Regions from separate parts of the Arthrobacter sp. CAN_A214 genome, predicted to be linked through region 2. Evidence: riboswitches for the same ligand, from Rfam matches in the RefSeq annotation. Region 2 holds a riboswitch; each other region holds the start of a gene.
What was found. A riboswitch is a leader RNA that binds a small molecule or an ion and turns the genes downstream of it on or off. The one in region 2 is predicted to bind thiamine pyrophosphate.
Positions count from the first base shown of each region.

Region 1: it holds a riboswitch for thiamine pyrophosphate, as region 2 does, so the genes downstream of both, IWX65_RS13515 (ECF transporter S component) here and thiM (hydroxyethylthiazole kinase) in region 2, are expected to answer to the same signal.
Region 3: it holds a riboswitch for thiamine pyrophosphate, as region 2 does, so the genes downstream of both, thiO (glycine oxidase ThiO) here and thiM (hydroxyethylthiazole kinase) in region 2, are expected to answer to the same signal.

Region 1 covers NZ_JADOUU010000018.1:16,610-24,061, forward strand. Annotated here, with positions in the region: gene IWX65_RS13510 (ABC transporter ATP-binding protein) at 1-1,482, opposite strand, end outside; gene IWX65_RS13515 (ECF transporter S component) at 1,479-2,084, opposite strand; TPP riboswitch at 2,147-2,277, opposite strand; gene IWX65_RS13520 (MFS transporter) at 2,339-3,562, opposite strand; gene IWX65_RS13525 (tripartite tricarboxylate transporter permease) at 3,674-5,248, opposite strand; gene IWX65_RS13530 (tripartite tricarboxylate transporter TctB family protein) at 5,284-5,838, opposite strand; gene IWX65_RS13535 (Bug family tripartite tricarboxylate transporter substrate binding protein) at 5,835-6,821, opposite strand; gene IWX65_RS13540 (PaaI family thioesterase) at 6,892-7,329, opposite strand; gene IWX65_RS13545 (enoyl-CoA hydratase-related protein) at 7,332-7,452, opposite strand, start outside.
Region 2 covers NZ_JADOUU010000032.1:2,705-10,156, reverse strand. Annotated here, with positions in the region: gene IWX65_RS15550 (3-oxoacyl-ACP reductase) at 1-7, opposite strand, end outside; gene IWX65_RS15545 (acyl-CoA reductase) at 7-1,554, opposite strand; gene IWX65_RS15540 (LuxE/PaaK family acyltransferase) at 1,551-2,759, opposite strand; gene IWX65_RS15535 (sodium:solute symporter family transporter) at 2,756-4,219, opposite strand; TPP riboswitch at 4,212-4,326, opposite strand; TPP riboswitch at 4,460-4,562, shown strand; gene thiM (hydroxyethylthiazole kinase) at 4,554-5,387, shown strand; gene thiE (thiamine phosphate synthase) at 5,438-6,055, shown strand; gene thiD (bifunctional hydroxymethylpyrimidine kinase/phosphomethylpyrimidine kinase) at 6,043-6,936, shown strand; gene IWX65_RS15515 (MFS transporter) at 6,933-7,452, opposite strand, start outside.
Region 3 covers NZ_JADOUU010000029.1:13,552-21,003, reverse strand. Annotated here, with positions in the region: partial or broken gene IWX65_RS15305 (biotin transporter BioY) at 1-113, opposite strand, end outside; gene IWX65_RS15300 (thiazole synthase) at 347-1,123, opposite strand; gene thiS (sulfur carrier protein ThiS) at 1,128-1,364, opposite strand; gene thiO (glycine oxidase ThiO) at 1,361-2,620, opposite strand; TPP riboswitch at 2,612-2,744, opposite strand; gene thiE (thiamine phosphate synthase) at 2,836-3,489, shown strand; gene IWX65_RS15280 (hypothetical protein) at 4,511-5,074, shown strand; gene IWX65_RS17905 (DUF1016 N-terminal domain-containing protein) at 5,335-5,679, shown strand; gene IWX65_RS17900 (PDDEXK nuclease domain-containing protein) at 5,652-6,203, shown strand; gene IWX65_RS15270 (IucA/IucC family protein) at 6,314-7,452, opposite strand, start outside.

The sequences.
Region 1 (7,452 bases), on a different contig from region 2:
CCGCCGGGCGTCAGCAACAGACCCGACGTCGAGGACGCGGTTGCCGAGCGCTTCAGTGAAGTCGGTGTCGTGGGTGACCGAGACGACGCAGCCGCCCTCGCTGACCAGTTCCCGCAGCAGACCGACGAGCTCCGCCCAGGTTCCTGCATCCTGTCCGAACGTCGGCTCATCGAGCACCAGGATGTCGGGGCTGGTGGCGAGCATGGTGGCCACTGACAGCCGCCGTTTCTCCCCACCGGACAGGGTGAAGGGATTCGCCGCGCGGAGATGATCGAGACGGAGTCTTCCGGCGAGCTCTGCGATACGGGGGCGGAAGGAAGCCTCCGGTTCGCGGGCCACGCGGCGCGGCCCGAACTCCAGCTCATCCGCCACGGTGGAGGTGAGGAACTGGTGCTCGGGTTCCTGGAAAACGGTGCCGATGCGCTGCACCAGCTCCGCCGACCGCCACTTCGAAGGATCGGGTCCCGCTCCGCGGGCGAGCGACGTACCTGCCGTGACTTCTCCCCGGCGGGGTTTCAGGAGCCCCGCCAGGGTGAGGGCAAGCGTCGATTTTCCTGCTCCATTGGGGCCTACGATGCTGAGGGCCGATGCGGCACGCAACTCGACGTCCACGCCCGCAAGAACCTCCGGTCCCCGCTTCGTCCGTGCCACCGCGAGGTTGGCCGAGGACAGCAGTACCTCCCCGCCGGCGCCGGGCCGCGGGCCTTCCACCGCCGGTCTCCGACCCGGCACCCAGACTCCAGCCTCGGCAAGGCTGCAGCGGGCGGCTTCCTTGCCGAGAATCTCCTCCGGGGTGCCGTCCGCGAGGATTCCGCCGTCGGCGGCAAGCACCACCACGCGGTCGACAACGCCCGCCCACACCTCAACGCGGTGTTCGACCACAACGAGCGTCGCCGGAACCCGGTCAAGCACCCGGACAACGGCGTTGCGCACGTCGATCACGCCCTGCGGATCGAGGTTGGCCGTCGGTTCGTCGAGCAGCAGGAGGCCCGGCTGCATGGCCAGGACCGATGCAAGCGCGAGACGCTGCTTCTGCCCGCCGGACAGCGCCGAGGTGGAGCGGTCGAGCGGAACATTCAGCCCGACGTCGTCGAGCGCGCGGTGCACGCGTTCCCAGATGTCCGCGCGCGGAACCGAAAGGTTCTCGGCTCCGAAGGCCACTTCATCGCCCACCCTCGCAAGGACGACCTGCGAATCGGGATCCTGCAGCACCAATCCGGCTCGGCCGCGCTGGGAGGCGGGACTGCCGCCGTCGAGGAGGAGGGTGCCCTCCTGTTCACCCTCGTCGTCGTTCCCCAGCACACCGGCCAGAGCGGAAAGGAGCGTGGACTTGCCGGCACCGGATGCGCCGAGGAGCAGGATCCGCTCGCCGGGCTCGACTTCGAGGTCGATTCCCCTCACCGCGAAGCGGCTGCGGCCCGCATGCCGCCACCCCCAGTTCCGGGCGGTGACGGCAACGGGCGCCGTGGTGTGCTGGGTCACACGTCGGCCGTGCGACCCGCGGCGAAGGAGGAGAGCACTCCCGTTTTGGCGAGCCCCCGCATCGCGAGCCAGGACAGCAGGCCCGCGATGACGACGCCGGAAATGGAAGCGAAAAGCAGGTAGAGGAGCTGCCAGTCGATGGCCCAAAGCGAGTTGTACAGGATGTTCTCGCTGATCGCCAGGGCAATACCGGCGCCGAGCCCTGCGAGGAGCGCGACGCCCAGGTTCCAGCGTCGATAGAGGAAGAGCAGGAACACGAGTTCGGCGCCGAGGCCCTGGATAGCGCCGGAGATGACCACGAGGAGACCCCACTGCGTGCCGAGGGCCATCGACACTACTGCTGCAAGGACTTCGCAGTAGAGAGCGGCACCGGGCTTGCGGATGATGAGCCCGCCAAGGACGCCTGCAATGAGCCAGCCGCCCACGTACAGGCCTCCGAGCGGCGGGAACGCGGCGGTGATGCCGCTGATGAGCGAGTAGCCCGCGGACCAGGCGAAGAAGACGACGCCGACTGCCACCGCGATGACCGAGGCCACCACGATGTCGACGACGCGCCATTCGAGGCTGCGGGTTTGAGTGCCTTTGGGGGCCGTTGTTGCCATGATGCAGAATCCTCCTGAGGTACAGGAGGGGAGGGTATTCCAGGGAAGGGTCTTCCTAGAAACACTCTGAGAACTCGACTCCCTTCGCCGGTACTAACCGGATCAGGTTCGAGGGTCTGCGGCTGTCCGCACTCTCAGCGCCCGGCTCCGGCAGCACTGGCTGCGACGGAACGGCGCTCCCCTGTCGTATGTGTTTGGTGAAGCGTTACGATCCTACACCGCAGGGGCTTCCAGTACCGCGGATGTCGCTCTGTTCATCCCGGTGGAGGGGGACGGCGGTCGCCGATACCCTTGACTGCGCCCGCGGCACCCAGCACGAAGCAGGTCATCCAGATGGCGCCGCTCGGTCCCAGCGGAGCTGCCGCGAGTCCCGCTGCCGCCGGCAGGACGATTTGGCCGATCCGATTGCCCAGCAGTCGGATGGCGAGGGCCGCCCCCCGTGATTCTTCCCTCACGGCCCGGGATATCAATGCCATGGTCAGGGGCTGGCCGAGGCCGAGGAAGAAGCCGACCAGAATCTGGGACGCGGCAGCAATCCAGATGTTCTCGAGCACGTACGGCAGCACGACCAGGCCGAGTGCCGCACCGAAAAGGCTCGCCAACACCAGCTGGTTCCGGCTCCATCGACGCAGGAGGACGGTCAACAGCATGCGGGACAGAATGGTGGCCGCGGCGCGGAGGGCGAGCAGCAGACCCACGACCAGCGGAGGGACACCTTGCTGCTCGGCGATCAGCGGCAGGAACGCGATGAGAATGTCCATGGTGGTCAGGAGAGCCAGGCTTGCCAGCATGTTGGACTTCACCCCGGGGCGTCCGAGGATCATGCCGACCGAGTCCTTCACGTCCAGGGTTGCAGCTCCCTTGACCGCGGTGCCGGCCATTCCACGGCTTCCAATCCTCACCAGGATCAGTGGGACGGCGATCAGGGCCAGCAGTCCGGCAAGCAACAGGGCTTGGTCGATGTCCGCGAGACGGCCCGCGACGGTGGTAGCGCCTCGGTTGCTGAGAAGCCCGCCGGCGAGGAGCGGGCCCACCATCTGGCCCAGGGCGAATCCAGCGGTGAACCAACCGAAGCCGGCATCCATCGAGTCGGGATCGGATCGCTTGGCGATCATGGACTGCGCCGCGATGGCGAAGGCGAGATGGCCCAATCCCAGCCCGGCGCTACCGACAGCCACGAGCAGCAGTGAAGCCGAACCGGATAGCAGCAGGCAACTGACGGTGAGGGTCAGCAATCCAGTGGCGATCAGCGGCCGCAACCAGGCGGTCCTGTCCGACAACCGGCCGAGCGAGATGGCGACAACTGCAGGCAGGATCGCGAAGGCGGCCGAGATGAATCCGATGGCGACGGCGTCGCCTCCCAGTGCCAGGGCCTTGTAGGAGATCAGCAACCGGGCCAGGTTCAAGGAGCCCTGGCTGAGGATGGCTGCCGCTACGAGCATCCAAAGCCATCGTCCCGGCCGCGCGGCTCGTGCCATAGTGATGCTCCTCCAGTGGCGCCGGCGCTTACACCCGCTTCCTTTTGTTCACTTCCGGTGTTGCAATGTGGCTTTGACCGCTCGCTCCGTGCGGGGCGAGCAGTCAAAGGGTCAGGAGTTCACATCATTCTTCTCATCAGCGCGCCGCTGCTCACGGCGGCGCCTTCCGACGTCCCGAACCCGGACATTGACGATCTGCTTGATCCAGGGACTCAGGAGCGGAACGGCGACGAGGAGGACCATGACTGCCAGCAGCCACATCGACGTTGCACGTTCGAAGAAAATCCCGAAGCTGCCGCCCGAGATGATCATTGTCTGGCGCAGCGTCTCCTCTGCAAGAGGTCCGAGGACCAGCGCGATAACGAGGGCGGCCGGAGAGAAGCCGTAACGGCGCATGAAGAACCCGAGCACGCCGCAGGCGAGCATGATCCACACTTCGAGGATGCTGCCGTGGATGGTGTAGGTGCCGAGTGCGCAGATGAGGATGATTGCGGGAGCGAGCACACGGAACGGCACCCTCGCGACGTTGGCGAACGTCGGAATCATGAAGATGTTGATCAGCAGGAGCATCACGTTGCCGAGATACATGCTGGCAATCAGTCCCCAGGCGAATTCGGGGTTTTGTTCCATCAGCAACGGGCCCGGCTGCAGGCCCCACATCAGGAATGCGGCCAGGAGGACCGCCGTCGACGATGATCCCGGTATGCCGAGGGTCAGCAGCGGCACCATTGCACCGGCGGAAGCACCGTTGTTGGCTGCCTCCGGTCCGGCCAGTCCCGCCATGGCACCCTTGCCGAAACGCTCGGGCGTCTTCGAAATCGATTTCTCGACGTTGTAGGACATGAGCGAGGCAACGGTCGCCCCGGCGCCGGGCGCGGTTCCGGTGAAGAAACCGAGGAAGGAGCCGCGCAGCATCGCGCCATTGGATTCCTTGAAGTCAGCCCGTGTGGGCCAGAAACCCTTGCCTCGGAGCGAGATCTTCTGATAATCGAGTTTCTCGAGGTGCCCACCGCGCCACATGGCATGAAGGATCTCCCCCACACCGAACAGCCCGATGGCCACCGGGATGAAGTCGATTCCGTTGATGAGTTCGGTGGAGCCGAAGGTGTAGCGCTGTGCGCCGATTCCGACATCGATGCCGACGGTTGCCAGGGCGAACCCGATGAGTGCCGAGATCACACCGAGAAGGCGATTCTTTCCGACGATGACGATGAGCGTCAGCAGTCCTACGACGACGATCAGGAACAGTTCGGGCGGACCGAAGGTGCGGGCGACCGACGCGACGCTCGGCGCGAAGAAACTGATCAGGACCGCACCAATCGTGCCCGCGATGAAGGAAGCGATGGCGGCCATGATCAGCGCGGGCCCCGCCCGGCCTTGTTTCGCCAGCGGATAACCGTCGAAGGTACTGGCGACGGTCGCCGACTCGCCCGGGGTATTGATCAGGACCGAGGTGATCGTGCCGCCGTACATCGATCCGTAGTACACGGCGGCCATCATCACGATCGCGCCGGTGGGGTCCAGCCCGAAGGTCAGCGGCAGCAGGATCGCGAGGCCCGCCGATGGACCGAGGCCGGGCATGACGCCGACGATCATACCCAGGGTGACCCCAGCCCCCAGTAGCAGAATGTTCTGCAGGGTCAGGATCGAAACAATCCCCCCAGCGAGGTTATTGAAGACGTCCAAGCTAACTCTCCTTCGAGCCGAGTCGGATTCCGCTGCTAGAAGCGCGGAAGGATTCCCTCGGGCAAACCCGAATTGAGGAATGTTTGGAAGAGGAGGTACATCGCCAGGGGCAGGCCGAGGCTGAGCACGATATTCGTCACCAGGTGGGTCCGGTTCAGGAACCACAGCAGCGCAAACATGAAGATGACGCCGGAGATGATCGCACCCAGGGTGGTGAGGGTCGCCACGAAGGCCATCGTCAGGGCGATCGTGATGATCATGGCTTTCGGATGGTGACCGAGGTCGCCCTCCCCCATGTCCTCCTCGAGGTCGACGGTGTCGTCGTCCTCGCCGGAGCCGGCACGCATACTCTGCACCAGCGCGATCAGGGTCAGCACCGCTGCCGAGCCGCCGATGATCCTCGGGAAGAACCCTGCCCCGATGCGGCCCGACGTCGTCGTAGCCTCCATCCCGAAAGCTATTTCCGTATAAGCAGCGAGGACCAGCAGCAGCACGGCGAGGAAAATCGTCTTGGCGGCGGGCCTCCGGCGCCAGCCGGAGCGGCCCACCCCCTCAGGTTCCGCTTCACCCTTGATGACGGAGTGGCTCAAAGCGCCCCGGCCTCTTTCAGAGTGGTTTCGAAGCTGTCAGTGGTCTCCCGAAGGGAATCGAAGAATTCCTGGTCCCAAAGGATGTTCTCCGTGAGGTAGTTGGAGGCGACGTATTCTTTCCACTCCGGGGTTTCGACAACTTCCTTCATGGTGGTGATCCACCATTCCTTGGCTTCCGCCGGAGCGTCGGGAGGGAGGATCATTCCGCGGGGCATGGCGGGGAGGTTTTCGATGCCCTTTTCCTCACCGGTGGGGACATCGGGAATGACGTCCAGCCTTTCAACACCGGTGAACAGCAGTGGTGTCACTTCCTCCGCCTCGATCTGCCCGAGGACCGAACCGGTGTTCGAGACGATGGCGTCCAGCGCCCCGGACAGCAGTGAGGTCTGGAGCTGGCCTTCCTCGTTGAACGGCACGTAGTCGATCTCGTACCCAGCGGCCTCGGCGAGCAGCTCATGCAGGATGAGGTCGACGTTGACGGTACCGATTCCACCGACGACGACGGTTTCCTGCTCCTGGGCGTAGGAAACCCAGTCCTCCCAGGTTTCGTACGGGCTACCCTCAGGGACGACGAACACTGCATCGTCAGTGGCGAACAGCCCGATCGGAGTGAAGTCCTCGAAGGTCCAGCCGGTGTCCGACTGCAAGGGCGTAGTGATGAGCGAGCCCGAGGTGGTGGAGATGTCATAGCCACTGCCGGCCTTGCTGAACACGTAACCCCAACCGGTGGCGCCGCTTCCGCCTTCACGGTTCTCCAGCGAGATGTTCTCCGGGTACAACTCGTACTGGTTGATGATGTCCACCATGGTGCGGGCCATGATGTCGTTACCGCCACCGGCCCCGAACGCGATCGTCCAGTCCATATCCTCCGAGGGATAGTCAGCCCCGCCTTCGGCTCCGGAACCGGCGTCGTTGCCGCAGGCGGTCAGGGACGCGATAAGCGTCAGTGCTGCCACTGTGGTGATGATTTTCTTACTGCGCATTGCTTTCTCTTCTCCTCGTAACGTCGTTGTATTGCGGAGCGGGTGGATATTTGCCTCGGTGAGCGAAAGGTTATTCGCCGTCGAGCCGGTGCCAGGAGCCGACCGCGAAGGCGACCAGACGGCCGCTTTCGTCGGTGAGGCGCGATTCAAGGTGTACGATCCGCCGTCCCGCACGAAGGATGGTGGCGACGCAGCGCCCCGTTCCTTCGAGGGGGCGGAAATAACGGAAATTCATTTCCAGGGTTACAGCCGTCGAGAGGTAACGATGGCACAGATGGCCCATCGAGATATCCATTGCGGTCGCGATGATGCCCCCGTGCACCGAACCCTGGGGATTGCGGAGGTGGGCGGCGTACGGCAGCACTACGATGCAGCTCTGCTGAGCGTCGTCATAGCTGATGTCCAGGTTCAGGAAGCGGGACAGGAAGAAATTTCCGAATTCCTGGTTGGAATCGCCGGCTGCGCTGCGGGCCTGGTCCACCGCCCCGTCGAAAATGGTGTCGGACACGGTCAGGACCACTGGAAGTTCGGCGGCCTCTTCGCGAGGAAAGCCTGGACGCCCTCAGCGAAGTCCTCGGTGTCGAAGGACGAGTTGCGGAGGTTGATGGTGTCTTCGTCGTCCTGCACCTGG
Region 2 (7,452 bases):
AGGACATCAGAGTTGCCTTCCTGCTGAATCCTGCTGTGCAGGCAGGGTCCATTCGGGGTCGTAGTGTTCCAGTGCCGCCTCGGCTGCTCCTTCGATGTCGACCCAGCGGACCAGCGCTGTCAGGCTTCCCCGTCCGTCGTGGTGCCACCCTGCTGCCGGTTCGGGCATTTGCCCGATAGCGCAGATGCGGTCGACGCCGCACCGGCCGAGGGCCTGTGCCCAATCGGTCAGCCGATCGGGTGAACAGGCGACGCCGGCGGTCTGGAGGTAGCGACGCACGGGAGCGGCGAGGCGCTCGACGTCGTCCATCCCGTTGACGGGGTGCACGCGGAGGAGCCGGTTCAGCGGTGAGGGTTCGAAACGCTCCGGTTTCTCTTCGTAGATGACGGTCCAGCCGGTGCCGGTGTTACTGGTGAACAGCTCGATCGTTTCGTCGTCGTAGGACCGGAATTCGTAGGAGGAGCGAACCCGTTCAATGACGGCGCTCTCCTCAAGGGTGAGCCGGGCGCGCGGTTTGCTCCGTTCGAAGCGGCTCATCTCGGCTGCCAATGTGGCTGCGAAGGTTTTGGGATCCACTGCTCCGCCGCGTTCGATGAACAGGCAGTGGGGGGAGAGGCACCCCTGCTGGTCATACTGGGAAGCATCATGTGCGGCCCGGCGCGCCGTCTCTGTGTAGCGGTTGAGCGCCAACGCTTCCCGGCCGATGACGGCGAAACTCATTTTGTGCCCGTACGGCACGAACGGCATGCCGGCGGGCAGGCGTGCTGCCACGCTTTCGATGGCTGCTCGTCCACCGGTCGCCGTGACTGCCTCGGAGTGGGCGAACGCCGTTCGTTCAATCTCCTTGTCCCCTCCGGGCCAGTGCAGGATGGCAAGGCAAGCGGCGAGAGCGGGGTCTTCTTCGGCGAGGCTTCGGGCAAACAACACCGGGAACAACGGTTCACCGCTAGCGGATTTCCCCAATGTTGCCGATTTGACCAGGAGCCCGCAGACAAGGTTCCACACCGGTAGCCCCGGAACGTTGCCGGCGAAAATCTGGGTGGTCAGCCTCGGTCCGTAGGCTCGTGAGCGTCCTCCGGACCGGTTCGGCTGGAAGTCGTCGAGCACCAGCGGATTCTCGAAGTCCTGGGAAAGGAATCGAAGCAACCGATCGCGACGGAACGTTTTCAGGTAGTCCTTCAGACCCCGGCGGACCATCTCGGGGGCATATCCGGTCACCGAGGGCAGCAGCTGTTCGGCCTGCCGCCTCCAGTAGTAGTCCGGAGCCGACCACCTGGCGATCACCCGCCCGAGCGCCTCGACGATGTCCATCACCGGCCGCTCGGCAAGGTAATCGGCTTGGGCCTGAAGGAGCCGCTGGCACACCAGGTCGATCAGGGGCGGCGTCACGACCGGCATCCGTAGCACGACGCCGCCCCAAAATCGGGTTTCCCATGCCAATTCGTCGAGCTCGGTTCGGCTGAGCTGGGGCAGGAAGAATCCGTCGAGCACCGGGCCCTCGGCGGGCGGGCTGCCTGCGCGCCCCGGGCTTCCCTGTTCGGTTCCGATTGTCATGTCGATCCGTTCCGATTCGCGGCGAGGATCTCGTCCAGGGCGATCGAACACCCGCGGGCTTCGGTTCCCTCGGCGCGGCCCAGCAGGACGAAACCCTGTGCGCCCTGCTGGAGGCTGTCCAGCGCGGCGAGGTAGCCCACGTCTTCGGCGAGGACGGCCAGGCATGACCCCCTATTGGCCAGATCGTAGTGGACAACCAAGCCCCGCTGTCCGGGTTCTGCGGATGCTCCGCTTTCGGGGTCCACCACGCGGATCCGCGTCCAGGCTGGGGCGGCTTTGCGGCGGGGCTGATTCTCGTTGCCCTGCCAGGAGTCCCTCAGGGTGGTGTCGTAGTACTGGGTGCTGATCTCGGTCATTCCGTAGTAGTTGACGCACCAGGAATCGGGTATTCCCAGGCGCCGGCCGAACTGGTCACGCAGGTCCTCGGCGGATACTTCGCGGGAGCGTCCCTTGAACCCGCCTGTATCGAGCAGGCGGCTCCCCTTCGGCAGGCGGAAGGAGAGTCCTTCTTTCTCGAAGGCGTCAAGGAGGTGGACGTAGGCGAAGGACGTGCCAAGCAGGGCGACGGGTTCCCCGATTTCCTCTGCCTGCTGCAAGGCCACTGCGACGCGCCGCCACTGCAGGTCGTCGTCGTTCATGAAGTGGCTGCTCCCTGGTGCGCCGAAGAAGTCGACGAGCCGCCCGAAGAAGTAGGCGAGGGAGGAGTGCGGCTGGTCCTCCGGCGGGGCATTGAGGACCAGTAGGGGGATGCGTTCCCGGTCGGGCAGGAAGTAATGGGCAAAACCGGTCCGCAGGGACGCGTCATACAGGTGGAGGTGCGGGTGGTGGTTGCGTCCCCGCTGGGCGGGGTTGGTGCTGCCGCTGGTCATGAAGATCGCCGCGGCTTCTTCGGGCGGCTCGCAGGCGAGAGTCAGTTCCTTGAACGCGGTCAATGGCACGGCAGGGATCTGTTCCCAACTGGTGAGCCTTCCAGGCTCCGCCCGGCGCGAACGGCAGAAGCGCCGGTAAGCCGGATTGTGTTCGTACTGGTAGGCGAAGAGCTCGAGGGCAAGCCGTCCGAATGCGGCATCATCCTCGTCCCCTACGGCGCTGCCGTGCTCGTTCGGCCCTACCGGGGCGGCACCGCGCTCAATATAGGCCTGAATTCGCAGATCCAGCGCGTCACGGATTTCCACCTGCGATGAGGAGTCGGGTCCAGCGGTCATCGGATTGCCTCCGGTGTTTCGTTTGCGGGATCCCGTTGGTCACGCGACGACGTCAAGGGGGTTATCCGTGCGTCGAGGCTGGACAGGTCAGTGCTTCGGCTAGCCGCCAATGACACCAGGATGGTGACGGCGGCGGAGGCGGACAGTGCGGCGAGGAACGGCGGCAGCGCGAGTCCGTCCGAGAACGTGGCGACGGCGATGGCCGCGGGCAGGTTTCCGCCCGTTACGAAGCCGTACCCCAGGGCAGCGATGAGGCCTGCCAGGGCACCACTGACGGCACCGGTAGTGGTGGATCGGTGCCATAAGCCCAGCAGTGCCGGCACAATGGTGGCCGCGCAGAACAAATCGGCAATGAGGAAAAGGCGCAGCACCGAGAACCCCTGGAAAGCGACCAAGGCCGGGATGACGGTGAACACGACCGTAGCGATCCGCCCCCCGGTCAGGCCCATGGAAGGAACGTGCGTGACCGCGACGGCTGCGAGGCCGTTCTGCAGTGTGTCGACCGTCGAGGCGACCAGGGCCAGGGTGAGGATCAGGACTGCTGCAAGGACCCATGCGGGTTGAAAGTCCAGCAGGGCGAAGAACGGAACAGGCGGCGTCCCAAGCGCGACGCCGTAGGCCGCGGCAAGGAGCCCCACCATGCCTGCCGCGAAAACCACCGGAAAGCGAGTCAATGCCCCGATCACCGCGCCGCGGGACAACGCCCGCTCGTCCTTGGCCGCCCATACCCGCTGCCAGTAACCATTGTGGAACAGGGTAGTGGCCGTTACTGCCACGATCAGCGTCAATGCTGCCTCGACGCCGGTCGCGTCCACGGTCAAGAGCGCAGGGTCAACCGAGGTTCCCTCCCGGGACAGGCCTGCGATCAGGGCTGCGCCGACGACGATCAGCAGGGCGAACAACAGCCATGACTGCCAACGGTCGGTGCGGATCGAGGCGCGCAGCCCTCCGTAAGCCGTGTACAGGGCAGTAATCACCGCAACGGCAGCGATGCCAAGACGAGGGTCCACAACTGAGAGCCGTCCGAGCACGGCTCCTACCGCGGTCAGTTCAGCAGCCAGGGCCACGAGCATGTAAAGCATCGAAATAGCCAGGACATAGACGTGCATAATCCGTCCGTAGCGGAGCCGGACAAACTCGATCAGATCGTGGCCTCTCGGTACCAGTGCCCGCAACCGCCGGCCGACAAGGACCAGGCCGATCAGGGGAATGGTGATGGCAACCGCGTAGCCCAACACTCCGGCCAGTCCCGCGGAGGCACCGACCTCGGGTGCCGCGAAAAGGATCCACGCGCCTACACCGGAAGCGAAAAATGACAGGCCCAGCCCAAGGCCGTTCTGGCTGTTGCGTGCCACCGCGAACTCTTCAAGGTCGCGGTCACGTCCTACCGCCAGACCGACCCAGGCGAATGCCCCGAGGACGATCGATAAAAGAACGATGGTGGTGGAAAATCCGAGCATCAGAGCACATCCCTTCGCCGGCATTACCCGGACAGGTTCATGCGGTCGGCGACGCCTTCATTCGCCCTCTCAGCCTGGTTCCCGCCCAAGCTCCCGCTTTACAGGATCGACTGTAGTCGCGCTGATGCCCGCGCTCAAACCCCTTCGGTGTGTTTCTCATCCGGCGGGCCTCGACGGAAGCCGGGCGCGGTCCAACGAGTTGCCCTGCTCCAGAACGGCGAGGCGAACGGCTAAGGTTGCAGGAGTGACACGGGGTGCTGCCCGCTAAAAGTGCAGCTGAGAATCAAGACCCGTTGAACCTGATCTAGTTCGAACTAGCGAAGGGATGTCGCGGATGGCTATTCGCTATACATCGTCGAATTGTGCAGTGCTGCTGGAGGATCTGAGGGTCCGGAGTCCTCTGGTCCAGTGCATCACCAACGCAGTGGTGACAAATTTCACCGCGAACGTCCTGCTGTCTGTCGGTGCAGCCCCGGCGATGGTCGATATACCGGAGGAGGCCGGGCAGTTCGCTTCCGTGGCCTCCGGGGTTCTGATCAATCTGGGAACTCCGCGGCACGAGCAGCGGGCCGCGATGCTCGAGGCTGCAGCTGCCGCGAATGCTGCTGAAACACCGTGGGTGCTGGATCCAGTGGCCATCGGATCCCTGACCGTGCGCACCGAACTGGCGCATCAGCTTGTCGGGCTCCGCCCACGCATCATCCGCGGCAACGCATCCGAGATCCTGGCCCTGGCCGGGGTGGGAACCGGAGGCAGGGGGGTGGACTCGACGAATAATCCCCTGGATGCGCTGGAAGCTGCAAGGCACCTTGCTGCCTCGTTTTCCTCGACGGTGGCAGTATCCGGTGCGGTGGATCTGCTGGTCGGACCTGACGGGGAGGCTACAGGCATGGCGAACGGGCACTCGCTGCTGACCCGGGTGACCGGTGGTGGGTGCGCGCTCGGTGCGGTGATGGCTGCCTTTGCTTCCCTCACCGATGATCCGCTGCTGGCAGCAACAGCGGCCACGGGTGTCTACACCCTTGCGGCGGAGCAGGCCGCGGCACGGGCGCAAGGTCCGGGGAGTTTCGCGGTGGAATTCCTCGACCGGCTGGCCGGTATCACCACCGACGACGTCGTCGCCGGCCTGAACCTCCGCCCTGTCGGCACGCTGGACAGCATCCAATGAACCGGCGGGCTCTCAGGGCGGACCTCGGGAAACACCTGCCCTTGTATCTGGTGACTGATAAACGTCAGTGCGGCCCACGGTCGGTGGCCGCTGTTGCTGCCGCCGCGGTGGCAGGAGGTGTAACGATGGTGCAGGTGCGCGAGAAGGAAGCCCCTGCCCGGGAGCTGCTGCAGTTGCTGATGGCTGTTGCGGAATCCGTGGGTGACAGGGTCCCCGTGCTGGTGGATGACCGGGTGGACATTTTCCTGGCGGCGCGCGCGGCAGGAGCGCAGGTAGCAGGGGTACATATCGGCCAATCCGATCTGCCGGTGGAGCTTGCCCGCACCCTGGTGGGCCCGGAAGCCATCATTGGATTGAGTGCGGCAACTGACAACGAGATCCGGGCCGTGCACCGGCTGCCGGAGGGGACGGTGGACTATCTGGGGGTCGGCGCCATTCACGCGACCGCCACGAAGGCCGATCACCCGGAACCCATGGGAATAGACGGGTTCGGCACACTCATAACGGCAAGTTCCCTGCCCTGCGTGGCGATCGGCGGTATCAGCAGCGCTGACGTGCGTCCGCTGCGTGACGCCGGCGCCGCCGGGGTGGCCGTCGTCTCCGCGGTGTGCGCAGCCGATGATCCCCGGGCAGCGGCCCAGAAACTGAAGGAGGAATGGTGTTCCTGAAAGTGTTGACGCTGCGCGATGTCCCGCGGGTCCTCAGCATCGCCGGAACGGACCCGACCGGCGGCGCGGGGATCCAAGCCGACCTGAAAAGCATTGCCGCTCTGGGCGGGTATGGGATGGCGGTAGTGACGTCCCTGGTGGCGCAGAACACCCGCGGCGTCCGCTCCGTGCACACGCCACCGGCATCGTTCCTCACCGAACAGCTTGAAGCAGTCAGTGATGACGTGACCATCGACGCCGTGAAGATCGGAATGCTGGGAGATGTGGCGACCATCGCCGTCGTCCGGGAGTGGCTCGACCGGGCCCGGCCGCCTCTGGTGGTGCTGGATCCCGTCATGGTCGCTACCAGCGGGGACAGGCTTCTGGCTGCCGACGCGGAGACCGCGTTACGGGAACTGGTGGGAATGGCGGACCTGGTCACTCCCAATCTTCCCGAGCTCGCGGTTCTGGTGCATGAACCGGTCGCCGCTGATTGGCCTGCAGCAATCGAACAGGGCCGGAGATTGTCTGCAGCCTGCGGGACAGTGGTGCTCGTCAAAGGCGGTCATCTCAGCGCAGAATCAAGTCCCGACGCACTCGTGGATGCCACCGGTCGGTTGGATGGAGCCGGAGGAGGCGTCGTCGAATTCGTTTCCCCACGGGTGGCCACGAAGAACACGCACGGGACCGGTTGCTCGCTCTCCTCCGCCGTCGCCACGGTCATGGCGCGGACTGGTGATTGGACCGATGCGCTCTCCCAGACCAAGGACTGGCTGCAGGACGCACTCACCTCCGCCGATGAATTGCAGGTGGGACAGGGCAACGGACCCATCAACCACTTCCACCAACTATGGGCGAGAGCACAAACACTGCAGAGCGGACAGGACAGCAGTACGCGTTAGAGAAGAGTGCGGCTCCTGTTCGTTTCCGGCCCGCTAAGTCCGCCAGCCGCCACGAGGACCCCGGCGAGAACGAGCAACATAGCGACTGCTTCGTGCCGCCCCAACAGGTCCTGTAACGGCGGAAGGTAGTACGGATAGAGGGCGGGTAGCACAATGGAAAGGCTGTAGCCCACGCCGTACCCGCTGGAGCGGACCGCCGCAGGGAAGCGTTCCACGAGGTAGGCGCCCACGGGGCCGTAGCCAGAAACTGTGACGATCTGCAGGGCCACCACGAGCACCACGACGCCACTGGTGCTTCCGGCGGAGAACACGCCGAGGAACGCCAGAGGCGCCAAGATGGCGCCGAGCAGACCGAATCCAATAAAGAAACGGCGTCGTCCGGTGAAGGTGGACAGGTGCCCGCAGGCGGCCATGAAGACTGCCGAGGCAGCGGTGGCACACATCAGGATGAAGGAGATGGCTTTGGCGTCCAGGCGTCCGTCGAGAGCCAGTTCACTGGTCAGTGTGGGGATCGCC
Region 3 (7,452 bases), on a different contig from region 2:
GAAGCGATGAGGGCAGCGAATAGGGCGATCAGGGCAAGATCGCGCGGTAATAGCGCCGGGCCCCGGTTGGCCTGGGGCTCGGTCTGCTGGCCGGAAGCAAGGTTGCGTGGCACAGGAATCCTTTGTTCAGAAATGGCCTATTGGAAATCCCGGTCACAGGTAACCGCTCCAACGGCCGCGGATTGTCATATCAAATATAGGAAAGCCGTTATCCCTCACCTAGCTGAAGACGCTTGGTGTCATGCGGCGACGGGCACAGGTATACCGGAAAGGTACCGGAGGCCTGAGTTGATACTGAAGTCTGCAACTTCCCCGGCGCTATGCGCCGATAACTGCGCATGAGTTGTTAGAAGTCGGGGCGGCCTTCGGCGGGGGAGGAGGCTTGTGCATGGGTGCGTTTGGGTATCCGGCCGGCTTGTGAGGCAAGCCTGCCGGCGGTCACGGCGTGTTTGAAGGCTGTCGCCATTTTTATCGGTTCTTGTGCTCTGGTGACTGCTGTGGCGAGTAGGACCGCGTCGCAGCCCAATTCCATCGCCAGGGCGGCGTCGGAGGCGGTGCCGATTCCGGCGTCGAGTACTACCGGAACTGTTGCCCGTGAGGCGATGAGTTCGATGTTGTGGGGGTTCAGGATGCCTAGTCCTGTGCCGATGGGTGATCCCAGTGGCATGACGGCTGCTGCTCCGAGTTGTTCCAGTCGTCGGGCCAGGACGGGATCGTCGTTGGTGTATGCAAAGACCTTGAAGCCTTTGTTGACCAGTGTTTCGGTGGCCTCGATGAGTTCCAGTGCATCGGGTAGCAGGGTCTGTTCATCGGCGATGACTTCCAGTTTTATCCAGTCCGTTTCCAGTGCCTCTCGCGCCATTTCGGCGGTCATGACCGCCTCTCGGGCAGTAAAACATCCTGCCGTGTTCGGCAAGATTCGGATTCCCTGCTCGTTGAGTAGTTCGAACAGGGAACCACCCGTCTCGGGGGTGTATCGCCGCAGTGCCACGGTTGTCAGTTCCGTTCCCGATGCTGCCAGTGCCGCGCCGAGATTTTCCAGGCTCGGGGCTCCGCTAGTTCCCATGATCAGCCGGGAGGTAAACGCTACCCCGTCAATGGTTAACGTGTCGTTGTCAGTCATGTTTTTATCCTCCTTGGACGGCGGTAAGAATTTCGACGTCGTCACCGTCGTGGATGGTTATCTCGGCCCACTGGTTGCGGGGTACGACCTCGGCGTTGACGGCGACGGCTACCCCCAGCTGTTTCTTGTCGACTGGTTGCCCGGTATCGGTCAGCTCACGGCCGGTCAGCTCAGCAATCAAGTGTTTGAGGGTGGAAACCGATACCGTGTTCCGGGCCTGTCCGTTCAGTGTGTAGCTCATGTTGCGGTCCTTACTTCGTCAGGAGAAGTGTTGTGGCGGAAAGCATCGTGACGGGACGTTCCAGGAAGGTGCCCGGGGTCACTGAACCGGTCGGGCCGAAATCGCTCGATGTCGACCTCCGGTATGTTTTGGCTGATCAGGTCTGCGCAGAGGCGTGCGGTGATCGGTGCCAACAGCACCCCGTGCCGGAAGAAGCCGGAGGCAATAACCAGTCCGCGTACCCCGGAGCCGTCCGGGTTTCTACACCGGCCGAGCAGGGGAGCGTTGTCAGGGGTTCCAGGTCGGGGGCGGCAGAGGGCTTCGAGCAGTTCCAACTCCGCGACGGCAGGGATCAGCGTCTGGGCATCCCGTAGCAACTCGTAAACCCCGCCTGCGGAAAGTCCGGCGGATCCGTTCTCTCGCTGGGTGGCACCTATCACCACCGTTCCTTCCTGACGGGGCACCACATATATCGGGGATCCGTGGACCAGTCCGCGGACCGTGGAGGTTGTCAGCGGTCTGAGGTGTTCGGGTACGCGCAATCGCAGAATATCCCCGTACACCGGACGTAACGCCAGCCGCAGCCCTGCCGGTAGACCTGCAATGTTTGCCGTACCGAGCCCGTTGGCCAGAATGACCTCATCAGCGTCAATCCGCTCCCCGTCCTCCAGCAGGACACCGGTCACAGCAGTACGGTCAGCGGCATCATCATGGATAAGTGCGGTGGCCGGAACCGGCACCGTGCGCGCTGTTGGCTGTTGCGCCAGTGCTGCTTGGAGGGCAGCGGCCATAGCCCGCGGATCCACCTGATGATCCTCGGGAACCAGGAACGCGCTTGTCAGTTGCGGGCCGAGCAGCGGCTCCAGACGCCGAGCCTGACGGGTGGTGAGTTCCTCAACCTTGAGCCCAAGACCTGACTGGACTGAGCGCAGGTCGGTCAGGGCTTGCCGGTCGGCTGGATCGATGCCGGCTATTAGTGTCTGCGTCCGCTGGTAGCCGGTTCCAACCCCGGAGGCGGCTTCCAGCTCCATGGTGAACTGCTGGTAAGCCCGGGCCGAGGGCAGCGTCAGGTCCAGTAGGGATTCTTCCTGATAATGAAGTTCACTGACCGGGGCCAGCATTCCGGCCGCAGCACGGGTAGCTCCGGAAGCGGGCGCGGAATCAATCAGCGTGACACGGTGGCCGCGACGGCTGACCTCCCAGGCAATGGCCAGTCCTATGATTCCGCCACCGACAATGGCGGTATGCGCGGCGCGGTCCGGGTTGTGCAACGTCATAAGAGTCCTTCCTACGCCGGGATCAACCGGTTCAGGTTCATACGGTCGGCGTCAAACGCCCTCTCAGCCCTGTCGACCGTCAGCATGGTGGCACTGCCGGAATGAGGCTCCCGTGGAGCTATTAGTCTAGGCCGTATGGCTTCTGTTGCGGATGTTCACCCTTCCAACTGAACCCGTCCGATGGTGAAACGTCCTTAACGGTCAGTACGGGCCCCCTGCACCGGCAGAAACTCGCATCAGCGCAGCTGTACCTGTGCACGGATTCACGGAAGGAAAAGGGCGATTTCGCCAATTTCATCGACGCCGCATACACCGGAGGCGTGGACATCATCCAACTCCGCGACAAGAACATCGAAGCAGCCGAGGAACTCGCCTGTCTTGAGGTTCTCCGCGCGGCGGCGAAACGACACGGCAAACTATTCTCCGCCAATGACAGGGCCGACATCGCCCGGCTCAGCGGCGCACCGGTCTTCCATGTAGGACAAAAAGATCTACCAGTACCTGCCGCCCGGCAACTGCTGGGCACTGAACCGATCATCGGTTTATCCACCCATTCCCCAGCCCAAGTCATCGCTGCCATGTCCACCAACGCACTGGATTACTTCTGCACCGGCCCTATCTGGGCCACACCCACGAAACCCGGACGTGCTCCTGCCGGGCTGGAACTAGTACGTTATGCCACGGCACTTTTGACCGAAACCGGTTCCCCACGTGCCTGGTTTGCCATCGGCGGCATCGATCACACCACCATCGAACAGGTCGTCGAAGCCGGGGCCCGCAGAGTCGTCGTTGTACGAGCCATCACGGAAGCCGACGACCCGTCCTCTGCCGCCAAGTCCCTCAAATCAGCGCTCCCGCCGCTCAGCTAACCTCGGTATGCCAATGTTCGGGCCCACCAGCCCTCACCCTGCTAAATCGGCATACACCATTAGTAGGACAGTTTCGAGCTGTGGTGTGGGTTGGGCCTTGGTTAACCGGGCGGTCATCCCTTCAGTGCAAGATGGGGAACCAGGCCGGAAAACTGATAAGTCCTAAGGCGCAGGGAGGAGCAGGCCATGTTACGCACATTGAAAAACCGGGGCGACGAGCCAGCTGGCGACATTAACGATGTACCACTGAGCTCCCACAACCCGCACTGGCACGAATTAGAAAAAGGTGATCCTGTCATCGTGGAGGTTGCCAAAGGTAACTAGGTACCCGGACATATTGACGCTATAACCGATGATCACAGCGTGCTCTGGGTACAGATCAAGGGAGAGGGACGCCGCCTATTCCACCAACAGGACAGCATCAATTTCATCCGCCAACCCCTGCTCCAGGTCAAACGGGTGAAGCAGAAACCAATTACGAACAGCGGAGCCCCAGTACTCGGAAAGAACCGGTAACAGCGCATATGACGCTCCTGTGAATCGTGAGTTCAGGCAGCAGTGGGGAAGAAGCGTTCGTTGGGGCGTTCCAATGGCTCGGGATGTACCTTCAGCAAACTGGAGTCCCTGTACCTTGCAGCATGCAATGCTGTGGCTCACCCACAGATGGACGGCCTTGAGCTGAACCGCAAGGGCTCCACCCGTCCACAGGTGGATGACCCACCACAGCGAGTAGAACTGGTGGCGTGGCTGAGTGTGGTGATGGATATTACAGGTCTTGTATTGCAATCTGATGCCGCTGTACCCGCGGCTCCGCGGGCTATGACGAAGGAGTGTCGGGTGATAGCTTCCAAAGCTCAGCGAAGTCCGAGCGACGCCCCATCGCTGACACGCGCCCGCTGGCGCCGTTTTTCAAGCCACAGAGGATGCCATCACCCGAGGACACGCATATTGTCTGTATGAGGGCCTCTACTGGAGCTGTGAGCGTTCCTTGGCATTCTTTTCGGAGGACATACTTAGAGGTATGATTCCGGGCGAAAACAGTTTTCCCGAACAGGGGAGTGAGGAAGCTGCGGCTCAGGCCGAGGTCGCCATCGCTGCCTTCAAGTTCCTGAGCGCTGTTTATCGCGGTGACCTGAGACAGGCTTGGGGGGACATGCACCCGATCCTTTGCTTGTGCTGGGCGCAGGCGTGGGTCGAAGCGAACCGGGAGAAATTAATCGCTAGCGGTCATGATCCTGAGAGAACCGCGCATGCTCTGGCTTCGAGCACTGGTGGTAACCATGAGCTATGGGATCCTTTTGCTGGAGTGATGCTGCGTGAAACGCGCGAAGCGTTTCCGCTTGACCCTGACGTGGCTGGCATCGGAGCGAACCTGCGGGCAGTAGCCCCGGATACCGAACTTCTCTATGTTCACCCACTTCCGTCAACGAGCGGGGTATGGGAGCCCGATGAATTTCTCGAGGCCTATCCTCTCGTGATGAACCTCAACGAGGGCCGATGGACTGTCCTGAACTGGGGGTACGATGCGATTCCCATTCCGGGATTTCCTCCGATCCTTGATGGAGCTTCACTCGGCAATGACTAAGCAGTCAACGGACTGATCGGCCGCCCTATGAACGCCCGTGTCCCTGCAGATTTCTACTGCCCCGTCACACGCTCATAGATGGTCGATGCCGATCAACAGCCGACAGGGGGATGAGCCGAGAAAACGCCGATAACGGCCCATTTCGTCAGCTCCGAGCCGGTTGGAAGATGTTTGGTGCTGGCAGTAGATTCTGAGCTTCGGGAGGGGACTGGTGCAGGGCAGATTCGTCCGGGGGAGGGGCGCGCCGGGAGAATGGTTCCATGGTCCGTACCGATGTCGTTCTACCCGATGGTTACGCCTCGACGCTTGATGCTTTGAAGCGTCGAGTTCGTGATGCCCAGTTCCGGGTGCAGCGGACTGTTAATACTCAGCTGATCGAGCTGTACTGGAATATCGGGAATGAAATCCTCGCCCAGCAGGTACGTCAAGGGTGGGGAACCGGCGTCGTCAAGCAGTTGGCTGCGGATCTTCGTGCGGAGTTTCCGCAGATGAAGGACCTTTTTCCCAAGCAATTTGCAGTACATGTGCGGCTGCCTGGCAGGACGAGCAGCCAATTTCCCAGCAGACTGCTGGGAAATTGCCATGGGGTCACATCATGGTCCTGATCGACAAGCTAGATAACGCTGAAAGCCGTCACTGGTACGCCTCGGCCGCCGTGGAATACGGGTGGTCACGCAACGTCCTGATGAACATGATCATGAACAAATCGATGGAGCGTACCGGGGCAGCGCCGTCGAACTTCACCCGGCAGCTCTCGGCACCGGATTCCGAACTGGCGCAGCAGGTCGCCAAAGGCCCGTACGCCTTCGAGTTTCTCGGATTGACCGGTGAGGTCGCGGAAAAGGACCTTGAGCAGGCCCTGATGAACAGGATCGTAGAGACGCTGCGTGAACTCGGGCCCGGGTTCGCGTTCGTCGGCCGGCAGGTGCACTTCGACGTCAGTGGAGATGATTTCTACATCGATCTGCTGTTTTTCCATGTGCAGCAGCTGCGCTACTTCGTTATCGAACTCAAGACCGGGAAGTTTCAGCCCGAGTATGCCGGGAAGCTCAACTTCTATGTGGCCCTGGTGGATGACAAGTCAGCGGCGTTCGACCAGATCGAATCTCCGACCGCTCAGCCTGAATAGGGCGTGGCCGCCGGCCGCCGGCCACGCCAGCCGTCCACTACCGGTGGTCAGTCGCTAATAACAGCGCTTATGGCTCCAGCACGTCGTGTGAAGTGTGGCGCTTTGATAGTTCAGTTCGGGTTGTGCATCGGGTTGGGCATGGAGCCTGCTTTCGCTACGGGCGGGCGGGTGGTGAGATCGGTGTAACCCATGCGCAGGCGGTAGCCGTTGAGTGGGTAGCGTCCAAATTCCCGGCCTAATAGCCCTGTGGCCTGAAGCTGGGCGGCTTGTTCTGGATGGGCGTTGGTGTAGTCCGTGATGACGTCACGGGTGAGGCCCCACAGTTGGGCCGAGCCTGCGGGCATTCCATGGGTATCCAATAGTTGGCCGAGTGGCGCCCAGACACCCAGGAAAAGCGCGTCGACGAGGTATTGCCGCAACACGTGCCACGGCTTGCGCGGCAGGACGCGCACCGGGCCGTCGGGTTCCCAGGAGCGGGCCGGAACAGGATCGGTGCTGATGCAGACGTCGTCCACGAGGTCTTTGATGACTAGCCTGCTTGGCATGCCCTCGGCGTCGCAGATGATCATGAGGTTCTCGCCGTGCGGGTTCACGCTCACGCCGTACGTGTGCAGTAGGTGCAGTAGCGGGCGGAGGGTGACGGACACCAACGCGTCAAGCCACTGCGAAAGCTGACGGCCCGAGCGTTCCGCGAGGGCGAGCAGCGCCGTTTCCCCGTCGGGATCCTCGTGCAACACCAGGGCCAGCGGCCAGGCTGTTTCGCCTGCACCCAGAAAAGCGTCGACCGGTTCGCGCCAGATGCAGCCAAGAGTTTCATCCCACTGATAGGGCACGCCGGGGTAATCGGCGAGGTGTGGATGGCGCACCGTCACCGAAGCCACCTCTCCGAGCAGGACGGCGTGGGTGTGAAGGACCGGATCGCTTTCCCAGATTGAGCGCAGCCAGTGTGTCGTCATGGGTGCGGCGAGGGAACAATGCCGTGGAATGCCGCGGTAGACCGAGGTGTTGAGGATTTTCAGCGGCAGTTTGACCTGCATTCTGGTGGGCTGGTCAATGTTGACCAGAGTGCGAATTGACTGCGTGGGACGGTAATCGTCCTCTGCCTCGCCCAGGACGATGATCTGCCCTGCGAGCATGCTGCCGGACCAGAGCTGGCGGACGACGTGGTCCACCTGCCATGGGTGCGCTGGGAGCATCAGGTAGCCGGATGGGTCGGCGCCGGCTTCCCGCAGCAATGCCTGGAAGCGCT